DNA from 3 places in the Bacillus sp. GW823-FHT06A10 genome. Region 2 is predicted to be linked to each of the others. Evidence: riboswitches for the same ligand, from Rfam matches in the RefSeq annotation. Region 2 holds a riboswitch; each other region holds the start of a gene.
The links. Region 2 has a riboswitch for lysine ahead of AC1Q8M_RS00670 (amino acid permease). Riboswitches for the same ligand answer to the same signal wherever they lie in the genome.
Positions count from the first base shown of each region.

Region 1 (4,876 bases), 530 kb from region 2:
CAGGATACATTACATCCCGATTCCAAAACGTTTTATCATTTGAATGGAAGACGGCAGAAGAATATCCGTATTTCTTTAATTGTTCTGGTGTCGCTGTGTATTCGTTTGTTGCATGAGTAAAGAATACAGAACCACGATCTAGCGGATAAAGTGAGTTTTCAACGATAAATTCAGCATCAGAAGTTTTGCCTTGTCCAGTTTGATGATAGAAGTTATCGAAATAGAAACTATCCTTAATAAATTCATTTAAAAATGGGGTAATTTCTTTTCCATTTATTTTTTTATTAATAACAAAGCTTTGTGTAGATTCCATTGAAATTAAAATTACATTTTTACCTTTTGCAGCTCCAAATAAGTTTTTATCAACTTGTTTGTCTTTTGAGTCTGTATAGTTTTTGATTTCAGAAAATCCATCCCCACTTGCAAATACACGCTCAGCTGAAGACTTGGATTGAAGTGTAATATCAAATAGATGATATGTGTATAAACCTAAATTCTTTACGACAGTTTGACGGTCAAATGAGCGCGAGAACATTTGTGGTTTATAAATAACTGATACAACAATTTGTAGTGCTAATAAAGCTGTTACACCGCTAAAGAAAGTTCGCTTCTCTGAGCGGGAAAGTGGTGTTTTGTCGCCAAATGATGGGAATTTACGCGAAATAAACATTAAAATAATTGCATCTGCAAATAAAAGTAATGTTTTGTACGTAAAGAGTTCTTTTATACTTGTCCCTAAATCAGCCATATTGTTTGTTTGGAATAAAACCGGGAAAGTAACGAAATCGTTATAGAACCCATAAAACATTGCGTTTCCAAATAAAATAAATGACAGTATAAAACTGATTCCAATTATAATTCGGTTTCGGTACTTAGATGCAAGTAAAGCTAAGCCGAAAAATAAAAGTAACGCAGCTAGTGGATTAATAAAAAGCATGAATTCTTCAAAGAAATTATCAATTTTAATATCAAATGCTAGCTTGTACACAATATATGTTTTAATCCATAGTAAAACGACTGCAACGAGTGCAAATCGCAGTTTTGGAAACAGATGTTGTAGCATAATATACTCCTCTCCTAAAAAGCATGACAGTTCTTGTGAGTCAGTTTGCTTAACGACTCATTTTATATATACGAACAGTCCTTTGTTATTATGATTATTATACTATGAGTATCATTATACGAAAATAAAAGAGAGTTGTGGGCTTTTTTATAATAATCGAGTAGAAAAAGAGTGGTGGGAGACAATAAAACAGAATTTCTATGTATGATAATTATCGTACGCAGAAAGAATCGCGTGATAATACGGAGGTTATAATGCGAAAATTATTATATTTTATAGCATGCAGTAGTGTTATACTTTTTACCTCACCGAGTGTGTCAATAGCTCAATATGATGCACCTCTTATGGAAGATGCACTTTATTCTGTTTTATTTCCAAAAATAAATAAAGCAATTGAAAAACAATATGGAAGTTTGAAACCGTATCAATGCCCTAAAATTATTAGTTTAAAAAAAGTGTATAGCGGTACATATTTATTTCAAGCAAGTATTGAAGTGACAAAGTATGAACGTGTTGCGGGGAAAATTGCTCCCCCATTTGAGAAGGTAACGATTACATTTAATAACGAAGAAGGCGAATGGGAAGTGACAAAGATTTCAGTAAAGCGCTTACCAAATGATACAAAATTAAACTGCAAAAAAACAATATAAAAAATTGTTTGACAAATAAAATGGCCCTTTGGTATTGTTAATAGCAACAATTAGATGTTTGAAAATTAAATAGACTTACCTCATCTACTCTCAAAGGTAGAGGCCGCGATAGGAAAGAGTAAGCTATGGGAGATTTCATGGAATCTGTGATCATAGGCTGAAAGGGACTATTGCCGAAATATAAGAATAACCATCTTATTCATATATTGGGACTACATTGAATAAATGTAGTACTGTCATAAGATTTATTTTATGGAGAGCTATTTGGAGATGTTGATGCGGTTTCTTATTTTGAGGAGATAACAACTCGTTTATTTTTTCAATATATATTTTTCCTAATAAGAAACGCGTGTGAACATTGTTCCGCGCGTTTTTTGTCTATCTAAAAGCGTGCTGCAATGAATAGAAGATTGGGGTTATGAGTTTTAGAGGAAATAAGGGAGGAATTTAAATGTATTTACACGGCACAAGCCGAATTAATGGGCAAGGACACTTAGAAATTGGAGGGTGCGATACGACGCAGCTAGCAAAGCAATACGGAACACCACTTTATGTATACGATGAAGAGTCTATTCGAGGAAAATGCCGAGCATTTCATCGTGCTTTTAAAGAAAGTGGTTTCTCTTATCAAGTAGCATATGCAAGCAAGGCGTTCTTGTGCATGGAGATGTGCCGAGTAGCTCGTGAAGAGAATATGTCATTAGACGTTGTTTCTGGAGGAGAATTATATACTGCGCTCCAAGCAGGATTTCCAGCATCACGTATTCATTTTCATGGAAATAATAAAACAGAAGAAGAGATAGTGATGGCTCTTCAGGCGAATATCGGTTGTTTTGTCGTAGATAATTTCTTTGAATTAGAAGTTTTACACGATTTAGCGATGCAACATGGAAAGTTTGTGAACATATTAATTCGTGTAACGCCTGGAGTAGAGGCGCACACACATGAATATATTACAACAGGCCAAGATGATTCGAAATTTGGATTTGGCGTTTCAAACGGTCAAGCGATGCAGGCAATTGGATTTGCTTTACAAAAATCCAATTATAATGTGCTAGGGATTCATTCACATATCGGATCGCAAATATTTGAAACAGCTGGCTTTGTTCGAGCGATTGAAGTTCTTCGCCAATTTTTAGAAGAAGTGAGAGAGCAAACAAACTATGTAGTAAAAGTGTTAAATGTAGGTGGGGGATTTGGAATACGCTACACAGAGTCGGATACACCGTTAACTCTTGAGACATATGTGCGAGCTGTAACAAGTGCAGTGAGAGAACAATTTACTGTATGTGAATATCCATTGCCAGAAATATGGATTGAACCAGGCCGTAGCATTGTAGGTGATGCTGGGACAACAATTTATACAGTTGGGTCTGTGAAAGATATTCCTGGTATTCGGAAATATGTATCAGTCGATGGTGGAATGACAGATAATTTAAGACCTGCTTTATATAGTGCGCGTTATGAAGCAATGTTAGCGAATCGAGGGAATGATGAGAATGAGGAACTCGTTTCGATTGCGGGGAAATGTTGTGAGAGCGGAGATATGTTGATTTGGGATATTCATTTACCGAAAGTCGCTTCTGCTGATTTACTAGCAGTTTCCTGTACAGGAGCCTACGGGTACTCGATGGCGAATAATTACAATCGGATTCGAAGACCAGCCGTTGTCTTTGCAAAAGGCGGAACATCGCAAGTAGTTGTGGAACGCGAAACATATGAAAATATTATTGGGAACGATCGCATACGTATTAAAGAGCTTGTTTAAATAGAAAAAGGAGTTGTTCGGATGGGCAATTCCTTTTTTGTAAAATAAAATAATTAAAATATATCGGAAAACTAGGATTGAAAAAAATCAGAATTGTGATAAAATACAAATACAAAGCTTATCAAGAGAAGTGGAGGGAACTGGCCCGAAGAAGCTCGGCAACCTGCTTATAGAAAGCAAGGTGCTAAATCCAGCAAAATGGAATCCATTTTGAAAGATAAGGTAAAATATATTACCGAACAGTCTTTTCGAAATGGGAAAGATTTTTTTTATGAATAAAAAGGGGGGCTGTTCGCGTGGGTGTACGGGAACATTTTGATGAAGTATCCGAGAAGATTGAAGCGATGCTTGCTGATATGAAATATGGCTCAATTACAATTGTTGTGCAAGATGGAAAAGTAATTCAGTTAGAGAAAAGTGAAAAAGTACGTTTAAAGTGAAAAGCGCTGACTAGAAAAACTAGAGGCGGTTTTAACCTATTTTCATTAGGTTAAAACCGTCTTTTTGCTTTTACAGGGGGAAAAAACATGTTGACGTATGAAACGTGGGAAGAAAATGTTGTTTCGTTTTCGGAAGAAGATGAAACAAAAGGCGCGTTATCAGTATTAAATTGGGCTTATGAAGAGTATAAAGATGAAATCGTCTACGCATGTAGCTTTGGGGTGGAAGGTATGGTATTGCTGCACCTTATAAACCAAGTAAATCCATCTGCTAAAGTTGTATTTTTGGATACAAATGTTCATTTTCAAGAAACATATGAATTAATTCAAAGAGTGAGGGAACGATTTCCTTCATTGAATATTATAGAAAAGCAGCCAGAACTTACACTTGATGAACAGGCGAAGTTGCATGGTGAAAAACTGTGGGAGAGCAATCCGAATCTTTGTTGTAAGATTAGAAAAATTTTACCTTTAGAAAAATCATTAGTCGTGGAAAAAGCATGGATATCGGGCTTAAGAAGGGAACAATCAGAAACACGTAAGCATACAAAGTTTATAAATCAAGATCATCGTTTTCAATCTATTAAAGTTTGTCCACTCATTCATTGGACGTGGAAAGAAGTTTGGCGATATGTATACAAACATAGCTTACCGTATAACCCGTTGCATGATGTTGGCTATCCAAGTATTGGGTGTGAGAAATGTACTTTACCTGTAGGGGATGGTGGCGATTCAAGAGATGGTAGATGGGCTGGGAAAGTGAAAACCGAATGTGGTCTTCATTATCAATAAGATGAATCTTGAAATAAAGCTAAGAGGGGATATAGAAAATGAGCACAGTAAACGAATTAGTAAACCGTATAGATGAGACATATGATGTATCACAAATTGAAAAAGAAATTAAATTAGACAACATTGCTTTAAGTGATTTAGAACTATTGGCGACAGGTGGATA
Region 1 covers NZ_JBXAHT010000001.1:646,175-651,050, forward strand. The annotation lists gene AC1Q8M_RS03400 (LTA synthase family protein) at 1-1,063, opposite strand, end outside; gene AC1Q8M_RS03405 (DUF3888 domain-containing protein) at 1,318-1,713, shown strand; lysine riboswitch at 1,803-1,984, shown strand; gene lysA (diaminopimelate decarboxylase) at 2,165-3,481, shown strand; SAM riboswitch class I at 3,597-3,705, shown strand; gene AC1Q8M_RS03415 (YezD family protein) at 3,778-3,921, shown strand; gene AC1Q8M_RS03420 (phosphoadenylyl-sulfate reductase) at 4,009-4,713, shown strand; gene sat (sulfate adenylyltransferase) at 4,752-4,876, shown strand, end outside.
Region 1: linked by a shared signal. The riboswitch ahead of lysA (diaminopimelate decarboxylase) and the one ahead of AC1Q8M_RS00670 (amino acid permease) in region 2 are both predicted to bind lysine.

Region 2 (4,876 bases):
ATTCCGTGCAATGCGTCTTGCTAAAGATGGCATTTTTGAACCTCTAAAATCCATCGGAACTTCGTCTACCGCAAGTACAAAACCGATGTGCCAATACAAATCAATAGCATACTTCAGGCAAATTTCTTCTAAAACTCTTCCTACATCCGTACCCTTAAATGAAGGATCTGCAACAAGCACCTCTACGTCTTCTTTCAGAGAAATCTCTCCATGAATCTGCGCTTCAATATAATGATTAAGATTACGGGCTGGCTCTTTGCTTACTAAATCTATAAACGGCCTTTTCAGATTAGCCAGTAAATGATTAATTAATATTGTTGGAGTCAAATTTCCTTCACCAATTGCAAAATCTCTTACAAATGTCTCTTCCAAAAGAGCAACTAAAATCATATCAAACTCCTCATAAGTCCCCTTTTCTTTCGGATCTTGATGCGAATCTAAATACGTATATGTAGAGCGCGAAGAAACTTTTGGAGATAAAAGAAAATAACATGAACCAAAACGCGGAGCCGGCCCATCTGGATGTAACATTAAATTTAGCGCTCCGTATTTTGGCCGTTGCTCATTCGTTACGCCTTCTAATTGATATGCCCCTCCAAATATTCTCTTTTCCCAAAGGTCACGTTCACCACCAGGGTAAGCAGATACGCTTCCATTAGATAGTAATGTTTCAAATTGACTTTTATATACTCCTTGCTCAAACAATGCTTCAGCAACACTTTTCATACTCGAATCAAGTCTGTCTGGATGAAAGTGTAAAGCAATCCTTGCATGAGATTTTAAATTAGCGACAGCTTCTTCAAATATTTCATCTGTAATATTAGACATTTTAAGTATATGATTAATCGTTGCTTTAGCCTCACGTTTTTCGTTCTCTGCATATTTTGAAATATACTCTAAAGCAAATAATTGAGATCTTGATAATTCCATAATCCAATCTCCCCTTTAATTGAAATGACCTTAATCCTTTCAATTAAAAGTGCATTTTTTCCTTCTTATGCAATTAACCTAATTTATTGAACAAAAAGTACTTTAATACAGTCTAATTACAGATACGAGCATTCTTTACGGGTAAATCCACACATTCTACAGAAATGTGATATCCTAGCCATCGCTCAGCAATATGTTCAAATGATAAAACAGATCCCGTTGTAAAAAAACGATGCTTCGGATTCAGATTGTCAGACAAAATTCCTTTGTGCTGTAAAATGGTACTTAACTCTATCGCTGTTTCTTCTGCAGAACTAATAATCGTTACATCTTCTCCTAACCCCCTTTTTAATCACAAACTCTTCTCTATAATCTGATTATTACTATATCCATTGACGTATAAAAATACATTTGTTACTCTTAAAGACGTTAATTTAATATTTAAATCCTCATTCGTATCTCGGTGAGGTAGAGGTTGCAATCATTAAGAGTATCATTTCAGGAGATGTAGTGGCATTGATGAAGGAATGAGAAAGGAATGGTTGCCGAAGTAAGTCGTGTCCACCATGCACGCTTGCTGGGTCTGCATTTAATAAGTGCAGAACTGTCACAAACGTTTCGTTTGTGGAGAGCTATCGAGAGGTATGTCGTGGGTTTCTTATAAGATAGAAAGCATGTAGCGGCAGATTACGTGCTTTTTTTGTTTTGTTTGGGACTTCTCTTCCTGACTCAGGAAGACATACATATCTCCTCGCTTGACTTGGTTATACTAACTTTGGAGGTATTTTCTATGCAACAAAAAAAATGGGGCTTTTGGGTACTAACAGCTTTCGTTGTCGGTAACATGGTTGGCGCTGGTATTTTCATGGTGCCAAGTACGTTGGCACAAACAGCAAGCCCACTCGGTGTCACTTTAGCTTGGTTAACAACAGGGTTTGGTGTTTTAATGCTAGCTCTTGTTTTCGGTAATTTAGCAATTCGTCGTCCTGATTTAACGACAGGACCACAAAGTCATGCATATGCTTTATTCTCAACACCAAAAAAGAAAAAAATGGCTGGATTCAGTATGGTATGGGGATATTGGGTTGCAAACTGGGCAAGTAACGTTGCCATCATTACATCATTTGCGGGATATTTATCACTCTTCTTCCCAATTATGAAAGATACGCGACTACTATTTTCAATCGGTTCTTTTAACATAGAAGTCGGAAAACTAATTACATTTACGATTTGTTCCATCTTACTTTGGGGAACTCATATTATATTAACAAATGGTGTAAGCGGAGCTGGAAAACTAAACTTCTTAGCAACAACAACGAAAGTAACTGGATTCCTTTTATTCATCGTCGTTACGTTATTTGCATTCGAAGCTTCTAAGTTTGGACAATGGTACACGCCGATGATTGATAAATCAGGTGTATCACATGGTCTTCTTTCACAAGTAAATTTAGCTGCTCTTACAACGCTTTGGGCGTTTATCGGAATTGAATCAGCCGTTCTTTTATCAAACCGTGCTGTTTCTCCAAAAACGGTAAAACGTGCAACAGTTGCGGGATTACTTATTACAGTTGCGATTTACTTAGGAATTACAATTTTAACAATGGGTGTACTTCACGTTGATAAATTACAAACTTCTGAACGTCCATTAGCAGATGCACTAAACGCTGCAATGGGTCATGGCGGCGGGAAACTGATGGCATTACTTGCTCTTACTTCCCTGTTCGGTTCTATCTTAGGCTGGATTTTATTAAGCTCAGAAGTACCATATCAAGCAGCAAAAGAAGGTTTCTTCCCTTCCTTCTTCACAAAAACAAATAAAAAAGGAAGTCCAATTTACTCATTACGATTAACAAACATTATGTCGCAAGTGTTCCTATTCTCAACATTATCAGGAACCATTGCGGAAGCTTATACATTCGTTATTACCGTATCAACACTGGCCTACCTCATTCCATATCTCGTTTCACCAATCTTCCAGTTAAAACTAGTCGCAACTGGTGAAACATATAAAAATGAAATGCGGGCAAGAATTACAGATGGCATAGTCGCAGTTATCGCACTTTGCTACGCACTATGGGTTATTAAAACCGGCGCATCCGATATAAAAACGTTCCTTCTCGGAATTGGTTTATTCGTAATTGGATTTGCTTTCTATCCATTAATGAATCGTGATCAGAAAAAAAATAACGAAAAGAAAAACGGGCAAGTTGCATAACGCAATTTGCTCGTTTTTTCTTTTGTAAAACATATATAATAGAACAAAGAGGTGAAAAACATGTCAATCGAATCGCTATGGAGCAGTCGCTTCCAACAACATATTCAAAATATCATTACATACTTTGCACGTATGATTAACAGTTTACTATATAGCTTTATCTTTATTTCATGCGTTGGCGCATACTACTATGCTCAGTTTCTAAAAACATCTCCTTCTAAAGGAATATCTTTACTACTCATCACGATTGTACTTACATTCATTATAACGAGATGCCCTATCCGTACATTTATTCAAAAACCTGATGCTGTCTATTTACTAGCACTAGAAGAGAAATTAACATCTTATTTCAAAAAATCTCTTCTATACAATTACATCATTCAGCTTTTCCCATTGTTATTTACGTTCCTTATTCTCGTTCCACTTGCTATGCAATCATTGCAATTAACTGTACCTTTTTTGTGTACAATCTTTATCGTATTAATGATTACGAAAGCTTGGAACATGTACATACATTGGATGTGGCGTGATAGTCACGACAAAAACATATGGCTGATCATCCGTATTACTTGTAATGCCTTAATCATTTACATGCTGTTTTATTCCGCAAATGTTCTCATATTAGGCGGACTACTTTTACTACTTGCTTTCCTACTTCTATATACGAAAAAACAGCCTACAAAACGAATACCTTGGGATTACATAATCGAGCAAGAAGAAAAAATGAACGTTCGTTTTTATCAATTTGCTAGCATTTTTACAGATGTTCCGCAACTGAATAAACAAGTAAATAAAAGAAAATGGCTTACAAATTGGATTGAACCTTTATTACATAAAAAACGAGAAACTTTCTTCTACTTGTATACACTAGCATTTTTACGTGGAAATGATTATTTCGGCATATATATTCGCTTAGGATTGATCGGTGCTTTCGCCTTATATTTCATACCAAATATATACGTAAAAGGCGCTATCGCTTACATCGTTCTATATATGATTTCTATGCAGCTCCGTTCACTGTGGAAATATTTTTCGGGAAATATTATTGTAGCATTATATCCGATTGGTACTGAAGAAAGAATGAAGCAATTTCTTCGCTTAATCTTTATATTGCTAAGTATTCAACTCATTGTATTTTCAATTGTTATACTCATTGCTACAGGTCAATTTTTACATAGCCTTATCATTATGATTGTCGGGTTACTCTGGATCAAATTTATTATTGTACCAAAAACGAAGCAACGCGTTTCTTCGTTTTAACGAAAAGAAATATCTTAAAAGCCAAGGAGCAAATAAATTATCTCCTTGGCTTTTTTATTTTGCTTCCTCAAACAAGAATCACTGAAACAACCGATATTTTATGATTTTTACATACAAAAACGATAATACATGTTTACGACCTAATAAAAAGGGTATCTATTAATTAACAGAGTAAAGGAGGGGCCTATATTGTGAATAAAAAAACGGAACAACTGAAGCATCACGTTACTGACAATCAATGCAAACATGCTTTAACAACAAATCAAGGGGTAAAAATAGCTGAAGATGAATTTTCTTTAAAGATGGGCTTAAGAGGCCCAACCTTAATGGAGGATTTTCACTTTCGTGAGAAAATGACCCATTTTGATCACGAACGAATTCCCGAAAGGATTGTTCATGCACGCGGGGTTGGCGCTCATGGTTATTTTCAGCTTTATGAATCTTTAGAAACATATACGAAAGCAGATTTTC
Region 2 covers NZ_JBXAHT010000001.1:115,071-119,946, reverse strand. The annotation lists gene AC1Q8M_RS00680 (DUF3626 domain-containing protein) at 1-930, opposite strand, end outside; partial or broken gene AC1Q8M_RS00675 (glutamate racemase) at 1,043-1,282, opposite strand; lysine riboswitch at 1,392-1,573, shown strand; gene AC1Q8M_RS00670 (amino acid permease) at 1,721-3,145, shown strand; gene AC1Q8M_RS00665 (ABC transporter permease) at 3,206-4,405, shown strand; gene AC1Q8M_RS00660 (catalase) at 4,597-4,876, shown strand, end outside.

Region 3 (4,876 bases), 2.1 Mb from region 2:
CATTCTTATTCAAATGTTCTAGCACTAGCCCTTCTTCAATCGGTTCACAAAACTGTACATGAATATCTCCAAACACTACACTTTGACACTCAGCATTCCATTTTTCATTTTTCACAACTGAGCTTGTAGATAGTCCCATTACTTCTTTCCATTTCCGCACCGTTTCTCGAACGTTTTTCACTGCATAATGGATCGTTTCAATTTGTTGTACTTTGTTTTTATGTTCCGTAATCGTTCCAATGTTACGTAAATCATTTCTTCTTTCTTCGTCCGTTTCATTCCACTGTATAAAGAAAGGTAATTTCAGTCCGTTCTCTTCTTGCTTAACAAATAACATTTTCCATTCTAAAAGCCGGCCATCTTTTCTCATGCGTTTCCCTTCAAATGGCCCTATCGTATGTAAGCCGTGCTTCTTAAAGTTAACTACTAGCTCCTCAATTGCATCTGTTCGGATTGCGATTTGTAGCATTCCTTCTCCATTTTGTAGTTTCACCACTGTTTCTTGTACTAATGGATTTTCTGCTTCTTTCGCTTTTTCTTCATGTTGAACTGCTAAAAATTCTATATATGATAAATCAAAATAACTTAAACTATTCCAAGTACCCCAATTCGTATGCTCTCCGCCTAATACAGTATGAAATCCAAGTTCCTGCATTTGTTTTGCCGCTTCCTCCGGTGTACCATGAACTGCATGAACGAGATGATCAAATCGTAACATGTCTTTCTCCCCTTTCTCTTCATCCTTTTATTGTATATTTTATTTTTCTTTCATTCAATTCAAAAACTTTAAAACCTAGTTGATTTATACGATTAATATGTATTATAATGAAACAAATTTAATTATTGCTGATTGGAAAAACCAAAGGCACTTTTCTCATACGGGAAAAGTGTCTTTTTCATTTATTATTACAGGGGGATTATTTATGCAGAAATTAATTGTCTTTGCTATTATCGGATTTTTCGCTCAATTGATCGATGGAGCACTTGGAATGGCGTATGGGGTAACGTCTACTTCACTATTATTAATGTTTGGTATTGCACCGGCTGTAGCTTCCGCGTCCGTTCATTTAGCTGAAGTGGTTACAACTGCAGCTTCTGGCGCATCTCATATCAAATTTGGAAACGTTGATAAATATACCGTTTCTAGACTTACATTACCTGGGGCAATCGGCGCATTTGTTGGGGCATGTTTTTTAAGTAATTTGCCTGGCGATGTAATCAAACCGTACATTTCCGTATTTTTATTTACTTTAGGGGTTTATATTTTATTACGATTCATCATTCAAAAACAAATTGTCACTTCAAATAAGCGTATGTCTGCAAAACAACTTGTGCCGCTTGGTTTATTCGCTGGATTCGTTGATTCAACTGGTGGCGGTGGTTGGGGGCCGATTACGACGCCTGTTCTTCTAGCAAGAGGAAATGAAGCTAGAAAAGTTATTGGATCTGTAGATACGAGTGAATTTCCTGTTTCACTCGCTGCAACAATTGGCTTCTTCATCTCACTTGGCTGGGAACAAGTAAGCTGGGTTTGGGTATTTGCGTTAATGCTTGGCGGTATTGTCGCAGCTCCAATTGCTGCATGGTTAGTTCGTATCGTTCCAGCACATTTACTTGGGGTATTAGTTGGCGGTCTTATTATCTTTACGAATATACGTACACTGCTTACTACATTTAAAGTGGATCCAACTATTATTTCACTTTCTTACGTTGCAGTTGGTCTTGTCGTTATTATTTCTATTTTCATTGCTGTTCGAAATCATTCCAATCGTCCTAACGCATCAACGGCTGAGTATCCAAATGATCAGAAGCAAATGCTACCATAACTATAAGAAATACCGCCCAATTTAGAGCGGTATTTTTTATTTTTCTATTTTCCAATTAATCATCGTTTCTGTAGCATTTACTCTCTTCATATGTAACTTTTCTAAAACACGAATCGAACTATAATTATCTAGAAGTGTCTCTGCAATTATTGTTTCTACCTCTCCTGTTTTGAAAGCCCAATCGATTAGTTCTCTTACAGCTTCTGTTGCATAGCCCTTATTCCAATATTTCTCAATAAATCCATAGCCAATTTCCACTGTTTGATTCTCGTTTGGTTTCCCTTTAAACCCAATATCACCTATAACGCTATCATCTTCTTTCCGAAGAACATACCACGCGCCCCATGGTAATATAGCTGCATCTTGTTTTACATTCTTTACATGCCCTACAATATGCGGACCGCTATTGTATCCTTGCTCGTTAGCAATTTGAATTCTCTCTTCTGTACACGGCACTATATAGAGCCTTTCTGTTTCTAATTTCATATTGATTTCCCCTTTTCAATTAAACAATACCCCAATTTTACTAAAAATAAAAAGAATATTCATCCTATTCGTTAAATTTATACTTATTCTTTGAAACGAATTTAAGGAATAATCCTCTTTTGATAGTTATGTCGAATTATATTTTTCTGAATTTTCTTTTAATTTAGAGGATTTTTCAATATTTTTTGCGAAACATTTGTATAACAATTTTTTCTTTGCTTATTGCTACATAATAGTAGGTTCGGGTGGAGTTTTGCAAGCGTTTCCTATACAATAACCGATATTTTTTGACTTTTCCTAACAAAATATCTTGCAATATATTCAGAAAGTCATTACAATTGCCATATATTAAAAATCTTAGCAATATATAAATCCTCATCAATCCGATGAGGTAGAGGTTGCGACTTTTAATAGTAAAACGGACGAGACACAGAGAATGTCAGCTGACTCCGTTTGAAAGGAAAAGTTGCCGAAGTTTATATTTCTTCTCTGGAAATATGAGCTGGGGCTGTCTCCGAAAGGAACAGAACTGTCACGTTTACAAAATTACCGTGTAAACGTGGGGTGCTATCTTAACGGAAGGGTATGATGGGGTGGTTATTTGTGAAACGTTCCGCCAAATTCCTTTGGCGGTTTTTTGTATTTTTCTCCCCCGCTCCTTCCTAACCTACAAGAAAAGGAGTGTTGAACATGAATAGCGCAACAAATCAATCTACCTCTAAAACGCAAACTACACAAGGACAAGGTGAATTAAAACGCGGATTAAAATCTCGTCACCTTACGATGATTTCTCTCGGTGGTACAATTGGTACCGGACTATTTCTTGCCAGCGGTGGTGTCATCCATACAGCTGGACCTGGTGGCGCATTAATTGCATACGCCGCAATTGGAATTATGGTTTATTTTTTAATGACAAGCTTAGCTGAACTTGCAGCTTACATGCCTGTTACTGGATCTTTTAGCACGTATGCAACAAAATTTGTTGATCCATCACTTGGCTTTGCACTTGGATGGAACTATTGGTATAACTGGGCAATTACGATTGCTGCTGAACTTGCAGCCGTAACATTAATTATGAAATTTTGGTTCCCAGATACCCCTTCTCTTATTTGGAGCGGATTATGTTTAGCTATTATTTTCCTTTTAAACTATTTATCTGTTAAAGGGTTTGGTGAATCTGAATATTGGTTCGCACTTATTAAAGTAGTTACGATTATTATCTTTTTAATTGTTGGTTTCATGATGATTTTTGGAATTATGGGCGGTGAAACGGTTGGATTTAAAAACTTCACTGTTGCAGATGCACCATTTAACGGCGGTATCATGGCAATTATCGGTGTGTTTATGGCAGCTGGTTTCTCATTCCAAGGTACTGAACTATTAGGAGTAGCTGCTGGTGAAACGTCTGATCCAGAACGTAATATCCCAAAAGCAATTCGTTCAATCTTTTGGCGTATTCTTTTATTCTATATCCTTGCGATTCTCGTTATCGGTTTATTAATTCCTTATACAACTGAAAGCCTTGCTGCAAGTGATGTTACAGTAAGTCCGTTTACACTTATTTTTGAAAAAGCGGGCGTTGCCTTTGCTGCTTCTGTTATGAACGCTGTTATTTTAACTGCTGTACTATCTGCTGGTAACTCTGGTATGTATGCATCAACTCGTATGCTTTGGGATTTAGCTCGCCAAGGAAAAGCACCAAAGTTTCTTGGTAAATTAGATAGCCGCGGTGTACCTGTTAACGCGTTAATCGTAACGTCAATTGTTGGGAGTATTGCTTTCATTGCTTCTTTATTCGGTGATGGTGTTGTATACATTTGGTTATTAAACGCATCCGGAATGTCTGGTTTTATCGCATGGGTTGGAATTGCAATTAGTCATTACCGTTTCCGTAAAGCATATATCGCACAAGGAAAAGATTTAAATGACTTACCATATAGAGCAAAATGGTTCCCATTCGGTCCAATCTTCGCATTTACACTTTGTATCATCGTAATTTTAGGACAAAACTACGGCGCATTTATGGGTGAAGCAATTGATTGGAACGGTGTACTCGTTTCTTACATCGGTTTACCACTCTTCTTAGTACTATGGTTAGGTTATAAATTTACGAAAAAAACAAAAGTGATTCCACTTGATAAATGTGAACTAAAATAAAGTGAAACGAGCAAACAAATTTGTTTGCTCGTTTTTTGTTGCAAACCTCTTTACTTCCCTATTGCTCCTGTTTTTGCAATAATAAAGGAAATATAAATAAAGGTTGGGATACAATGAACATTCGCATTACTGATGAAGCGAAAGCAGCTATACATAGATTAGAACTTGAAGATAAAAAGATCGTTCGCATTAGAGGAACAATGACGAACTCTTGTAGTATTTTCGTTGATGTCGATTTAATTTGGGATACATATAACGCAGATGATGTTGTATATGAAGATGCAGAGCTTATCGTACAAATGGATTCATTCACGAAAGACTACACTGGTGATACCGTGAAACTTGATTATAAGACGACAGGTTTTAGTATTACGACTCCGAGTGAGACTTTGGTTTATGGATTGTCG
Region 3 covers NZ_JBXAHT010000001.1:2,240,660-2,245,535, forward strand. The annotation lists gene AC1Q8M_RS11425 (VOC family protein) at 1-718, opposite strand, end outside; gene AC1Q8M_RS11430 (sulfite exporter TauE/SafE family protein) at 924-1,826, shown strand; gene AC1Q8M_RS11435 (GNAT family N-acetyltransferase) at 1,863-2,312, opposite strand; lysine riboswitch at 2,697-2,890, shown strand; gene AC1Q8M_RS11440 (amino acid permease) at 3,003-4,469, shown strand; gene AC1Q8M_RS11445 (iron-sulfur cluster biosynthesis family protein) at 4,583-4,876, shown strand, end outside.
Region 3: linked by a shared signal. The riboswitch ahead of AC1Q8M_RS11440 (amino acid permease) and the one ahead of AC1Q8M_RS00670 (amino acid permease) in region 2 are both predicted to bind lysine.